3 regions of the Pseudactinotalea sp. HY158 genome follow, and region 3 is predicted to be linked to each of the others. Evidence: predicted binding sites of a transcription regulator. Region 3 holds the regulator's gene; each other region holds the start of a gene.
The links. The regulator LexA, encoded in region 3, represses DNA repair genes until DNA is damaged. The targets are predictions, from matches to a motif close to TCGAACANNTGTTCGA.

Region 1 (4,060 bases), 570 kb from region 3:
CGCGCCGGGCGGGCACACGCCGGGAACACGCAGGTTCGATCCCGTAGGTGGAGGTGGTCCTTGATCACGTCCCCCGCGGCATAGCCGGCGACCTCGTGTTCGGTTTCGAGGTCGATGACCGGACGCACGAACACCTGCGGCCCCCACGGCCCACCCGTCCCGCGCGGCCTTTCAGAGCCCCGTGGCCCGTCAACGGGCGCGCTGTCGGGCATGGCCGCGTCGTGGGGCGTGGTGAACATGGCCGCGACCTCGGCGGCGCTGATCACGAGTCCGGTCGGGATGCCCGGCCCCTCGATGTGCACGGGTTCACGGGCCAACCGGCCCGCGACGTAGGCCGGACCGGTGGCGTGCTCGGGACAGGCCGTGCCGGCGGCGTGTTCGGGACGAGCTGTGTCCGCCGAGGTGGCCGTGCCCGGCGGGTCCGCGCACGATCCACCGGCGGGCCGGCCGCCGTGATGACGGTCGGGATGATCAGGGGATCGGCCGTCGGGATGATCAGGAGGCGGGTTGCCGAGCTGGCGATCGGGCCGGTGATCGGGATGATCACGGGGTGGGCCGCCGGGGCCGCCGGGGTGGTCGGGTGGCCTGCCGTCGGGCCAGAACGCGGAGGCGTTCATGTGCAGGTACATGACGACCTTCGCCCGCGGCACGCCCCGACCCGACCACGCGGGCCCGCAGGACACACCACCGCCCGCAGCCGTGGCAGGCGCCTCGCCGGTCAGGTCCGCCGCCGCTCCGGCCGCGCCGAGTGCGGCCCTGCTCGCGGGCGGGTCCTCGGCTTCGCCTATTTCCGCGCCTGTAGCCATGACGTTGGTGCCGCCCGTGCAGTCCGGCGCCCCCGCCCCCGGTCCCTGGGTCTGCTGGGCCTGCTGGCCTGGTTGCCCTGCGGTGAGGTCGAAGCCGTCCTGCCGGGCCGGTGCGGGGTGGTGGGTGGCGGCGATGATGCCCTCGAACGTGAGCGAGCGTCGGGCGTCGAGGACCTCACCGGATCCGGCGGCCTTGAGTTGCGCGGCTCCGAAGGCCAGGCTCTGTTCCAGATCGAGGGCCGCGAACGCGGACACGATCGCGTCGATGCGGCCGGTGCCGTCGGTGCCGATATGGACATCGGCCCGGCGCGGATCGGCCTGCGCCCGCTGCAGTTCGGCGTACTGGTCGGGCATGTGGGTGATCATCGCCTCCCGCACCAGACCCTTGATCGCGTAGCGGCCCCGGATCGCCCCGGCGGCAGCGACCTGGACATCGACGAACCGGGCCGCCTCCACAGTCAAACCGAGGGTCTGTTCGGCCACCAGCCGGGCCGTGTGCGCCCGGGTACGCCCATCGAGCACCCGCCCGTACAGCAGCGGCAGGCGTTCGGCGACCTCGAGGGCTTCGAGGAGCATCGCCTGGGCGGCGTCGGTGGAGAAGCCGGTCACGGCCGCGAACCAGTTCGCCGCCGAATCACAATACGAGACCCCCAGGGCCAGATCGGTGTGACACGACCACGCCCCGCACTCTTCGGTGACCGGGCTGCGTTGGGCGATCTCGATCGCCAGGAAGAACAGATCGGCCTCCGCGCCCGCCTGGACCTTGCGCACCTGGCGGACCCGGTCCAGTACCGCGTCCTCGGACGCGATCGAGGCGATCTCCGCTCGCCTCGCTCGCATCTGCCGGGCCGCCTTCGTGCTCATGAAACAACCCTAGAACCGAGCACCGACATCCACCCCGGACGGCAGGCGATGCCCACACATTGCGCGACGGCATCGCCCGCATCTCGCACACCGGTGGAGCGCCACATTCTTGGTCCGCTGCTCGTTCGGGTCCCAGCAACCAACGAGTGTTCGCTCAGGTCCGGGCACCCGAGACGCGGTGGCATGCGCTGGTCTACCGTCGAGGGGAGGGCGTCGTTCGTCGCCCGTTGGGAGGACACCGGCCATGGCCACTGCCTCGGACTTCATCGCCGAGACCCTGCTTGCGAGCGGAGTGCGCCGGATCTACGGAATCGCCGGTGATTCGCTCAACGGCCTGACCGAGGCACTGCGCGAACGACCGCTGCTCGAGTGGGTGCAGGTGCGGCACGAGGAGGCGGCGGCCTTCGCGGCCGGCGCGGAGGCGGGCCTGACGGGGGAACTCGCCGTCTGCGCCGGAAGCTGCGGGCCGGGCAACCTGCACCTGATCAACGGACTCTTCGACGCCCACCGCTCCCGCGTGCCCGTGCTCGCGATCGCCGCGCAGGTGCCGAGCGAGGAGATCGGCTCCGAATTCTTCCAGGAGACCAGCCCGAAGGAACTGTTCCGAGGCTGCAGCGTCTACGCGGCAGACGTCACAGCTGCCGAACATCTGCCCCGCCTCCTTCGGATCGCGATGCGTGCGGCGCTCTCCAAGCGTGGCGTGGCCGTGCTCGTGATCCCCGGAGACGTGGGACTGGCGGAACTGTCCGCAGAAGCCGAGCGGATCAGCGCGACCCGCGCGTGCGTCGTCCCTCATCCGGAGGAGCTCGCCGCCGCGGCGGCGGCCCTCGACGCCGGTGAGCGGGTCACCATCCTCGCGGGCGCCGGATGCGAGGGCGCCCACGGCGAGCTCATCGCGCTGGCCGACCGGCTCGGGGCGCCGATCGTGCACACCCTGCGCGGGAAGGAACACGTCGAGCACGACAATCCCCTCGACGTCGGGATGACCGGCCTGCTCGGCTTCTCCTCGGGATACCGGGCGATGGAGCGCTGCGACACGCTTCTCATGCTCGGCACGGACCTTCCCTATCAGCAGTTCTATCCGGAGCGCGCGACCGTCATCCAGGTCGACCTGCGCGGCGAGCAGATCGGGCGCCGCACGAGGGTGGACATCCCCATCGTCGGCAGCGTGCGGGAGACCATCGAGGCGCTCCTGCCCCGCGTCGAGCGACACCACTCCCGCAAGCACGTGAAGCAGCTGGTCAAGCACTACGAACGCACTCGATCCGAACTCGACGACCTCGCGACCCCGGCCCGCGGCTCCCAGCCGATCCACCCGCAATACCTCACGCGACTCATCGACGATGCGGCGTCCGACGACGCCGTGTTCATCCCCGACGTCGGCTCCCCGGTCGTCTGGGCGGCCCGCTATCTCCGCCTCAACGGCGCACGCCGGCTCATCGGCTCGTTCGCCCACGGGTCCATGGCGAACGCGCTCCCGCAGGCGATCGGGGCCCAGCGCGCGTATCCGGGGCGGCAGGTGATCGCGCTCGCCGGGGACGGCGGGCTGACGATGCTCATGGGCGAGCTCGTGACCCTCACCCAGCTCGAGCTGCCGGTCAAGGTCGTCGTGTTCAACAACGACTCCCTCAACTTCGTCGAGCTCGAGATGAAGGCGGCAGGTTTCCCAACCTTCGGCACCGGCCTGCGCAACCCGGACTTCGCGGCCGTCGGCGAGGCGCTCGGGATGCGCGGCCTGCGGGTCGAGCGGTCGAAGCAGCTGCCCCGAGCCGTCGAGGACCTCCTCGCCCACGATGGCCCGGCGATCCTCGACGTCGCCACGGAGCGGCAGGAGCTGTCGCTGCCGCCGGCGATCAGCGCCGCGCAGGCGAAGGGCTTCGCGCTCTTCGCGATTCGAACGGTGCTCTCGGGCCGCGGAACAGAACTCATCGACCTCGCCCGCACGAACATGCGGCAAGTCCTATGACCAACCACCTCGCCGACTCCCTCAGCCCCTACCTGCTCCAGCACGCCGACAACCCCGTCGACTGGGACGAGTGGGGGCCCGCGGCGCTCGCCGAGGCGAAGCGCCGCGACGTCCCGACCCGTGTGTTGCAAATATGCAACACTGCTGTAGGTTGGCGATATGGACCTTGCGGAGCGCATCTCGACGCTGCGTCGCGTGAACGGGCTCAGTGCTCGACAACTCGCGGCGTTGGTCGACGTTGCCCCGACGACGGTGACCCGGATCGAGTCCGGTGCGGTCAGCCCGTCGTTCGATCTGACTCAGGAGATCCTGGCGGTCCTGGGGGAGCCGATCGGATTCACCGGTGCCGTCGACGTCGGGGCGATCGCAGCCGCCCGGTTGGCCTTCGATCCCATGTTGGGCATCGAGGTGACGCCGGCTGTTG
Region 2 (4,060 bases), 520 kb from region 3:
GTATCTAGCCCGAGCCCGGCGATCCCCACGAGTGTCATCGCAACTGCCAGAGCGCGGATCATTCTATCTCCGTTCCCGAAAAGAGAGCCACGACCTGCCAATCCGCAAAATGTTGAACGACGATACGTGTGCCGACCTCTTGGCTTTCACCGTATCGTTTGACTAGACCCTCGTTCGTGTAGGAGGCTCCGCTGTCAAGATTTAAGTCGAAAGCTACCTCATATGCCAAGTCATCAATGGTGCGAGTGGCGACCGGGTTAGAAATATGAGCCGATATTCCAACAATCCAACCATCGTTGCTGTAAACGTCCTTAAATGTTGCGGTCATCGCGTTGCAGAAATCGCACGCGTCACGGCCCATAGCTTGAAAGTCGGATATATCTCCAGTGGAGGCGGCGTAATTGTGAAGCTCGAGAAAGTATTCGGCTGCGGCGATGGCGCCCTTTGCACCGGTGTCGTCCATCGCGGCGGGCCTTTCCGGTTTGGGAAGCGGATTCGGTTCGGGTACCGGCTCCTCGCTGGGCGTCGTCTGTTCGGTCGTCGGTGGCGCCGTCGTCGTCGGGCCTGCCGTGTCTGTGGTCGGCGGGCCGGCCGACGGCTCGTCGCCGCCCGAGCAGCCCGTCACCAGCATGGTCCCCGCGAGGATCGTCGCCGCGATCCCCGTTCGTCTGCTCCCGACTCTGGTCAGCATCACCCCACGGTAGACAATCCGACCCGATCCCGCAGCACGCCGACGGCCCCTGTGCACAACCTCGTCGGCCACCGGGCGCACAGCCTCGCCGTCTGCCCCGGCCCACATGCCCAGTAGACTGGCCGTGTGTTCGGACGCAAGAAGTCGGCTGAGGCCGCCCCGGTTGAAGAGACGCCCCTGCTCGGCGGGAAGGGCCGTCCCACGCCCTCCCGCAAGGAGGCGGAGGCTCGCAATCGCTCTCCCCTGATCTCGGCGGATCCGAAGGCCGACAAGCGCGCGGCACGCGAAGCGGCACGGATCGAGCGCATGAAGGTGAACGAGGCCCTGGTCACGGGCGATGAGCAACATCTCCCTGCGGCCCACCGCGGCCCCGTCCGGCGCTATATCCGCGACTCCGTCGACGCCCGATTCATGCTCGGCGAGTGGTTCTTCCCGCTGACCCTCGTGATCGTGCTCGTGCTCCTCGTGGCCCAGAGCGTCCTCTCCCCCGAGGCGGGCGTCCTCATCCTCATCGCTCTCTACGTCGTGGTGCTGGCCACCCTCGCCCACGCCGTCTGGGTCTCGTTCGCGATCAAGAAGGAACTGATCAAGAAGTTCGGGTCGGCGCGGGGCACCCACATGTACGCGGTGGGCCGCGCGATGCAGATGCGCCGGATGCGCCTGCCCAAGCCGCAGGTCAAGAGGGGCGAGTTCCCGCACTGAGCGGGAGGCGACCGGTTCCGGTCCTCGCTCACGCGTACGGACGACGCCCGCGGCCTCGTGCGGTCGACCCCCGTCGCATGGGGTAGCCCGCCGTACCCCCGGCGGCGCGCCGGCTGCGGCCGGCGGCGGTCGGCTCATGCGCGCCCTCGCGCGTGAGTCCACGGCTCCGGTCGTCGGGTAGGCCGGGCGGGCCCGCGGCTCACCCTGTTCACGTCGCCCCGTGGTGTCGGGAGGCCGAGACGACGCTCTCCCACCCTCTCGCATGCGCGCTGGTCCCGCGGGCACTCGCACCAGCGCGTCCGTGGCATCGTGATCGACCGCCCACGTCTCCGGGAGGGTGGGGTCGACGTCACGCGACGCGGGAGTTGACCAGGTGTCGCTCGAAGTCCGGCCTGCCCGGCGCCGTCTCACAAGCCGATCGGGTCCTGATCCCGCCGGCCCTTGATGCGAGTCGGGCAGCGGAACGGGGGCGCGCCGCGGGGTACACGGTCGTGGCGAGACTGTCTCGGGTCGATATCGCGCCAACCCTTGTGATTAGCACATCTGTTCGATAGTATGGATGGTGATGGTTCCCGCTGACGGAGGCGAAAGGAGCGTGGTGATCATGACGATCGTGAGGCCCGGCTCCGCGCCGGGCGACCGCCCCGCATCGGGGGACAGTCGTGTGACCGAGTCCCCGGACGAGGACCTCAGCACGGGTGACACCGCAGTTCGCCGGCGCGACGGTCAGGTGGCAGACGCCGCCGCGGTCGCCGCCCTGGAACGGCTCACGGACGAGGTGGAGGCCCTGGCCGGACTGGACTGGGCCGGCGCCCCGGGGCAGTCCGCGCTCGATGCCCTCACCGGCGTGGAGCAGCTGACCCGCCGGCTCGAGGCACTGCAGGCACGGGTGACCGCCGCTGCCGAATCCGACGGACTGTGGGCTCTGGACGGGTCGCGGACCCTGCCGGTCTGGCTCCAGACCCATACGGGTGCCAGCCGCGGGAGCGCGCTGCGGACGGTGCGGACCGCGCGCAGCCTGCGCGACCACCTCCCGGGTACATTCGACGCGCTGCGCGCCGGGCAGGTCGGCGCCGACCACGTCGCTGTTCTCGTACGCGAGACCACGCGGACCGGGCGGATGCGCGAACAGCTCCGCAGCGACGAGGCCGGAGAGGACTTCCTCCTGAGTCATGCCCGGGGTCTCGACGCCACCACGTTCGCCCGGATCGGCCAGGCCTGGGCGATCGCCGCCGATCCGCAGGCGGCGGACCGCGCCTGGCGCGAGGACGGCGCGAAGGAGCAGGTCACGTTGGCCGAGACCACCGGCGGCTATCACCTGACCGGCTGGCTCGACCCCGGAAGCGGGCGCCTCGTGCAGGAGGCGCTCTCGGCGCACCTGGGCCGGCCCAGCGCTGACGACGCCCGCACCCCCGCCCAACGACGCGCCGCAGCCCTCACCTCCCTCGCGCAGGAATCGCTCACCGCCGGGCGGCAGCAGTCCTCCGCTCGGATTCGGCCCCACCTGACCATCACGGTCCCCTGGCTCACCCTTGAGGCCATGGTCGCCGCCGCCGGCAGTGTCGGCAATGTCGGCACTGTCGGCACTGTCGGCAGTGTCGGCAGTGCCGACCCCGGCGCGCCGCAGTCCGACACGACGCGCCCCCCTGAGGAGACGGAGGCCACGGGGGCCACGGGAGACGCTGAGGACATGGAGGACACGTGGGCGCGGGCCCGAACGTCCGACGACGACGCCGTGATCTCCACTCGGCTCGACACCGGGCGGATGCGCGGACTGGAACCGGCGACCTTCCCCGACGGAACGCCGTTGGCACCGGCGCAACTGGCTCGGTTCGCCTGTGATTCGTCCCTGGCCCGGGTCGTGTTCGGTCCCGAGTCCACGGTGCTGGACGTCGGCCGCGAACAGCGCATCTTCCCGGCGAATCAGGCCCGCGCGGTCATCGCTCGGGATCGACATTGTCAGTATCCAGGCTGCCACGAACCACCGGGATTCGGCGAGATCCACCACTCGCTGTGGTGGGGAAGACACGACGGCCCCACCGCCGTGAGCCACGGGATCCTCCTGTGCTGGACCCATCACGAGCTCGTCCACCGACGCGAGATCACGATCGCCCGCCGGGACGGCCACTGGCGTTTCACCCGCATCGACGGCAGCACGATCACGGCACCCGAACATGCCTACCCGGCTGACGCGGGCTCGCCCCCGCGGCACTGATGTCGACCTCGGGACCCCTACCCGGGACCCCTACCCGGGACCCCTACCCGGGACCCCTACCCGGGACCACTACCCGGGACCACTGCTCGGGCGGGCTGCTGCGACCCACCACTCGAGAGCGCCCGCGCAGGGTCGCCGCATGATCCGCCGTAGCCCCGTAGCCCCGTAGCCCCGTGGCTCAGTGGCTCCGTGGGCCACTGGCCCAGTGGCTCAGTTCCTCAGCGGCTCAGCGAGGCCCCGCGGCCTCCCTGTTGATCCGCCCGGGCCAGGTCGGGCCCCCATAGATGAAGCCGGTGTAGGCCTGTGTCAGGTCGGCGCCGGCCGCGAGGTAGGCGCGCACGTCGGTGGCCGAGCTGATCCCGCCCATTCCGATGATCAACGGTCCCACGCCGAGCCGCCGGCGCAGCCGGGAGACCACGGTGAGTCCGCGCTCGAGGAGCAGCGGGCCGCTC
Region 3 (4,060 bases):
GCCATGCTCGGGGTCGCGGCCTCGGGCTCCCCGCGCGCCCTGCCGGAGCACGATGTGCTCATCATCGACGAGGCGCACGAACTGCCGTCCCGGGTCACCTCCCAGGCGACGGTCGAGCTCTCCGGAGCGGCGGTCGAGCGGGTCGCCCGGCTCGCGCGCCGACACGCGGGCCTGGCGACGACCGCCCTCGACGAGGGGGCCGCGGCCCTGCGGGAGGCGCTGGCCCACGCGCAGCCGGGCCGATGGCCCCGCGGGCTGCCGATCGAGGTGAACGCGGCGGCCCGCGCGATCGACGCCGGCACCCGCGAGGTGCTCACCGCGTTGCGGGAGAGTCGCGGCGCGGGGAAGGGCGACCAGGGTGGCACGCTCATGGCCCGCTCCGCCCTCGTCGAACTCGCCGAGGTGACCGACCGACTCCTGTCGGACTCGATCGCCGAGAACCGTGATGTGGTCTGGTGCGAGGCGCCCCGACAGGCCGGCGAGGCTCCCCGGATCATGGTCGCCCCGCTCGAGGTCGCGGGGCGGATCGCGGGGGAGCTGCTCGGGGAGAAGGCGGTCGTGTGCACCTCCGCCACTCTCACCCTCGGCGGGCGGTTCGAGCCGGTGGCCGCCATGATCGGCCTCGCCGGCGACTACGAGGGAATCGAGGTCGCCTCGCCGTTCGACTACCGCGCCCAGGGCATCGTCTACGTGGCCAAGCACCTGCCGCCACCGGGGCGAGAGGGCCCGAGCGACCAGCTCCTCGACGAGGTGGCCGAGCTGATCACGGCGGCCGGCGGGCGCACGCTCGGCCTGTTCTCCTCGCGCCGGGCCGCCGAGGCCGTGGCCGAGGTCATGCGCGAACGGCTCGAGGTGCCGATCCTCGTCCAGGGCGAGGACTCCATCGGCTCGCTCGTGCGTCGATTCATCGAGGACGACGCCAGTTGCCTCTTCGGCACGCTCACCCTGTGGCAGGGGGTCGACGTGCCGGGGGACACGTGCCGACTCGTGCTCATGGACCGCATCCCGTTCCCGCGGCCGGACGACCCGGTCATGTCGGCGCGTTCCGACGCCGTCAAGGCCCGCGGCGGCAACGGCTTCATGCAGGTGGCGGCCGCGCACGCAGCCCTCCTGCTCGCCCAGGGGGCCGGTCGGCTCATCCGGGGGGTGGGTGACCGCGGCGTCGTGGCGGTCCTGGACCCGCGGCTCGCGACCGCCCGCTACGGCAGCTTCCTCGCGGCGTCCCTGCCTCCGCTGTGGCCCACGACCGACCCTGCGCTCGTGCGGGCCGCCCTCACCCGGCTGCGCGAGGGCTCCTGAGCCTCGTCCCCGCGCCCCAGCAGGAGCGGGGGGGCCGGCGCGAAGAAACGGGCGGCTAGAGTGCGCGCAGAACCGCGACGACGCGCCCGAGGATGACCGCGTGGGTGCCGTCGATGGGGGAGTAGTTCGGGTTCGCCGGGTGGAGCCAGCGGCCGTCGTCCGCGTGCCGCAGCGTCTTGACCGTGGCCTCGCCGTCGATCATGGCGGCGACGATCTCGCCGTTCTCGGCCACGGACTGTGACCGGACCACGACCCAGTCGTCCTCGCAGATGGCGGCCTCGATCATCGAGTCGCCCACCACCTTGAGAAGGAAGAGTTCGCCGTCGCCGACGAGCTGCTTCGGCAGGGGGAAGACGTCGTCGATGGCCTGCTCGGCCAGGATCGGCCCGCCCGCCGCGATTCGTCCCACGACCGGCACGAAGGAGGGCTCGACCGTCACGGCGCCCTCGTTCGTGGCGAAGGTCGGCGCGCCCTCGGTCGAGGGGGCGTCCGCCGCGTCCGTGCCGACGGAACCGTCGGGATCGATGAGCTCGATCGCCCGGGTCGCGATCGGGTCGCGTCGGAGGAGACCCTTCTCCTCGAGCACCTGGAGCTGATACTTGACGGACGACGGGCTGGCGAGTCCCACGGCCTCGCCGATCTCGCGCATCGTGGGCGGGTAGCCGCGTTCGCTCAGGGAGTCGCGGATGCACGCCATGATCCGCGCCTGCCGTTCGGTCAGATCGGCGGCGGGGCGCCCGGTCTCGGCGGTGGGGCTCATGGACTCTCCTTCGTTCCGTTCCGGCCGGGGGCCCGGGACCGGGGCGTGGCCACGCCGCGAACCTCCCGGCGCCGGAGATCCGAACGGGTCGATCGGATGTCGGTGGTCGGTGCTCAGCTTGGTCGTGATGTTGATCAGCCTACGGCCGCAGACACCGGTTCGCCAAACATATGTTCGAACCGCGTGTCGACATCGGCCGGGCTTCCTGTTATCTTCGTACAAGCGTACGACGAACGGACGTTCGAGAGGAACGACGATGAGTGTTCTAGCTTCAACGAAGCCCCACCGTGCCGGCCGCCCACTCCCCGCCGCAGTCCCGCAGCGGGGACCCCGCCCGACCGACCCCGCGCGCCGCTCCCGCCGGGCCCACATGGTGCTCCTGCCCGAATGGAGCGAATCGCCGGAGCGGGCCGAGGACCGTGCTCCCGGCCGCGGGAGCGGAGCGGGCGATGTCGCCGCCCGGCTCCCGATCCGGTCGCTCCCGCATCGTTCCACCACCGTCCCCGCGACCGCACCCGTGACCACCCCGCTCCCGACCCGGGCGCCCGTCGAGCCTCGACGTGAGGCCGCCCCGGCCGTTCGGACCGGGCTCCACCAGCACGTGGGAGAGGCGCTCTCGCTCGTGGTCTCCCGGCCCGTCGGCCGCATCGTCAACCGGCCGGTCGGCCGGATCGAGCCGACGCCGACGCTTACGCGGGCTCCGGCGCGGGTGCCCTCGTCTGCGCCGCGGTCGCTGTCACATGCGGCAGCCACGCACTCGGTAGCCACGCACTCGGTAGCCACGCACTCCGTCGCGGCGAGCCCCGCGCGCCGGCGGAGCTTCTCCCAGCTGACCGTCCGCGGCCAGCGGGTCCTGGTCGGCGCCGGGTTCGCCCTGGCGGTCGGACTCGGATCGCTCGTGGGTGGCCTCGTGCAGTCCGGCGGAGACGTGCCCGCGGCGACCGACGTCGTCACGGTCGAGTCCGGCGAGAGTCTCTGGCAGATCGCCGGCGCCGTGGCCGAGCCGGGCGCGGACCTGCGGCCGCTCATGGAGGAGATCCGCGCGCTCAACTCCCTCGACGGTTCCGCCCTCACCGGCGGCCAGAGCCTCCTCGTCCCCGTGGCGGCGGGCTGAGCATGCCACCGCGGCCACGTGCACCGGCGGGGCGGAGCCCGACGTGCACCGGGGGCGGAGCCCGACGTGCACCGGCGGGGCGGAACTCCACTTGCACCGGCGGGGTGGAACCCGTAGCGTTTCCCGGAGTTACAGATATGTGATTCGAAGGGATGGTGCACGGGTGCATTGCCCATTCTGTCGACACCCCGACTCGCGAGTCGTCGATTCGCGAACCGCCGAGGACGGCTCCTCGATTCGGCGCAGGCGTCAATGCCCCAACTGCGGTCGGCGTTTCACCACGCTCGAGACGACGAGCCTGTCGGTGATGAAGCGCTCCGGCGCGGTCGAGCCGTTCAGTCGTGACAAGGTCATCGCCGGCGTGCGGAAGGCCTGCCAGGGCCGCCCGGTGAGCGAGGATCAGTTCGCGCTGCTCGCCCAGCAGGTGGAGGAGGCGGTGCGCAGCACGGGGGCCGCGGAGATCGACGCGCACGAGGTCGGCCTGACGATCCTCGGCCCGCTCCGGGATCTCGACGAGGTGGCCTACCTGCGCTTCGCCAGCGTCTACCAGGGCTTCAGCTCCCTCACGGACTTCGAGGACGCGATCTCCACGCTGCGACGAGAACGAGACGAGCCCGCGCCCGAGACCCCCTGATCGGCTCTCGCCGCAGCGCGGCGGTGACGCCCTCAGGCGTCGCTCGAGCGGGCCCAGATGTTGATGTCGCCGTCGCGCGCGAAGCGGTCGATGCGCTCGAGTTCGTCCGCCGTGAAGTCCAGGTTCGCCAGCGCACCGAGCGTGTCGCTCAGCTGCTCCACGCTCGAGGCGCCCACGAGGGCGGTGGTCACGCGCGGGTCGCGGAGCACCCAGGCGATCGCCATCTGCGCCAGGCTCTGGCCGCGCGCCTGAG

Region 1: the regulator LexA is predicted to act here: its motif matches at 1,809-1,824, upstream of GCE65_RS12690 (HNH endonuclease signature motif containing protein).
Region 2: the regulator LexA is predicted to act here: its motif matches at 1,929-1,944, upstream of GCE65_RS08085 (HNH endonuclease signature motif containing protein).

Annotation. Positions count from the first base shown of each region.
Region 1 covers NZ_CP045920.1:2,892,931-2,896,990, reverse strand. Annotated here, with positions in the region: gene GCE65_RS12690 (HNH endonuclease signature motif containing protein) at 1-1,670, opposite strand, end outside; gene poxB (ubiquinone-dependent pyruvate dehydrogenase) at 1,915-3,636, shown strand; partial or broken gene GCE65_RS12680 (DUF255 domain-containing protein) at 3,633-3,761, shown strand; gene GCE65_RS12675 (helix-turn-helix domain-containing protein) at 3,796-4,060, shown strand, end outside.
Region 2 covers NZ_CP045920.1:1,807,481-1,811,540, forward strand. Annotated here, with positions in the region: gene GCE65_RS08070 (hypothetical protein) at 1-62, opposite strand, end outside; gene GCE65_RS08075 (DUF6318 family protein) at 59-691, opposite strand; gene GCE65_RS08080 (DUF3043 domain-containing protein) at 818-1,393, shown strand; gene GCE65_RS08085 (HNH endonuclease signature motif containing protein) at 1,998-3,608, shown strand; gene GCE65_RS08090 (quinone-dependent dihydroorotate dehydrogenase) at 3,835-4,060, opposite strand, start outside.
Region 3 covers NZ_CP045920.1:2,324,023-2,328,082, reverse strand. Annotated here, with positions in the region: gene GCE65_RS10275 (ATP-dependent DNA helicase) at 1-1,299, shown strand, start outside; gene lexA (transcriptional repressor LexA) at 1,355-2,059, opposite strand; gene GCE65_RS16280 (LysM peptidoglycan-binding domain-containing protein) at 2,577-3,173, shown strand; gene nrdR (transcriptional regulator NrdR) at 3,337-3,807, shown strand; gene mgrA (L-glyceraldehyde 3-phosphate reductase) at 3,840-4,060, opposite strand, start outside.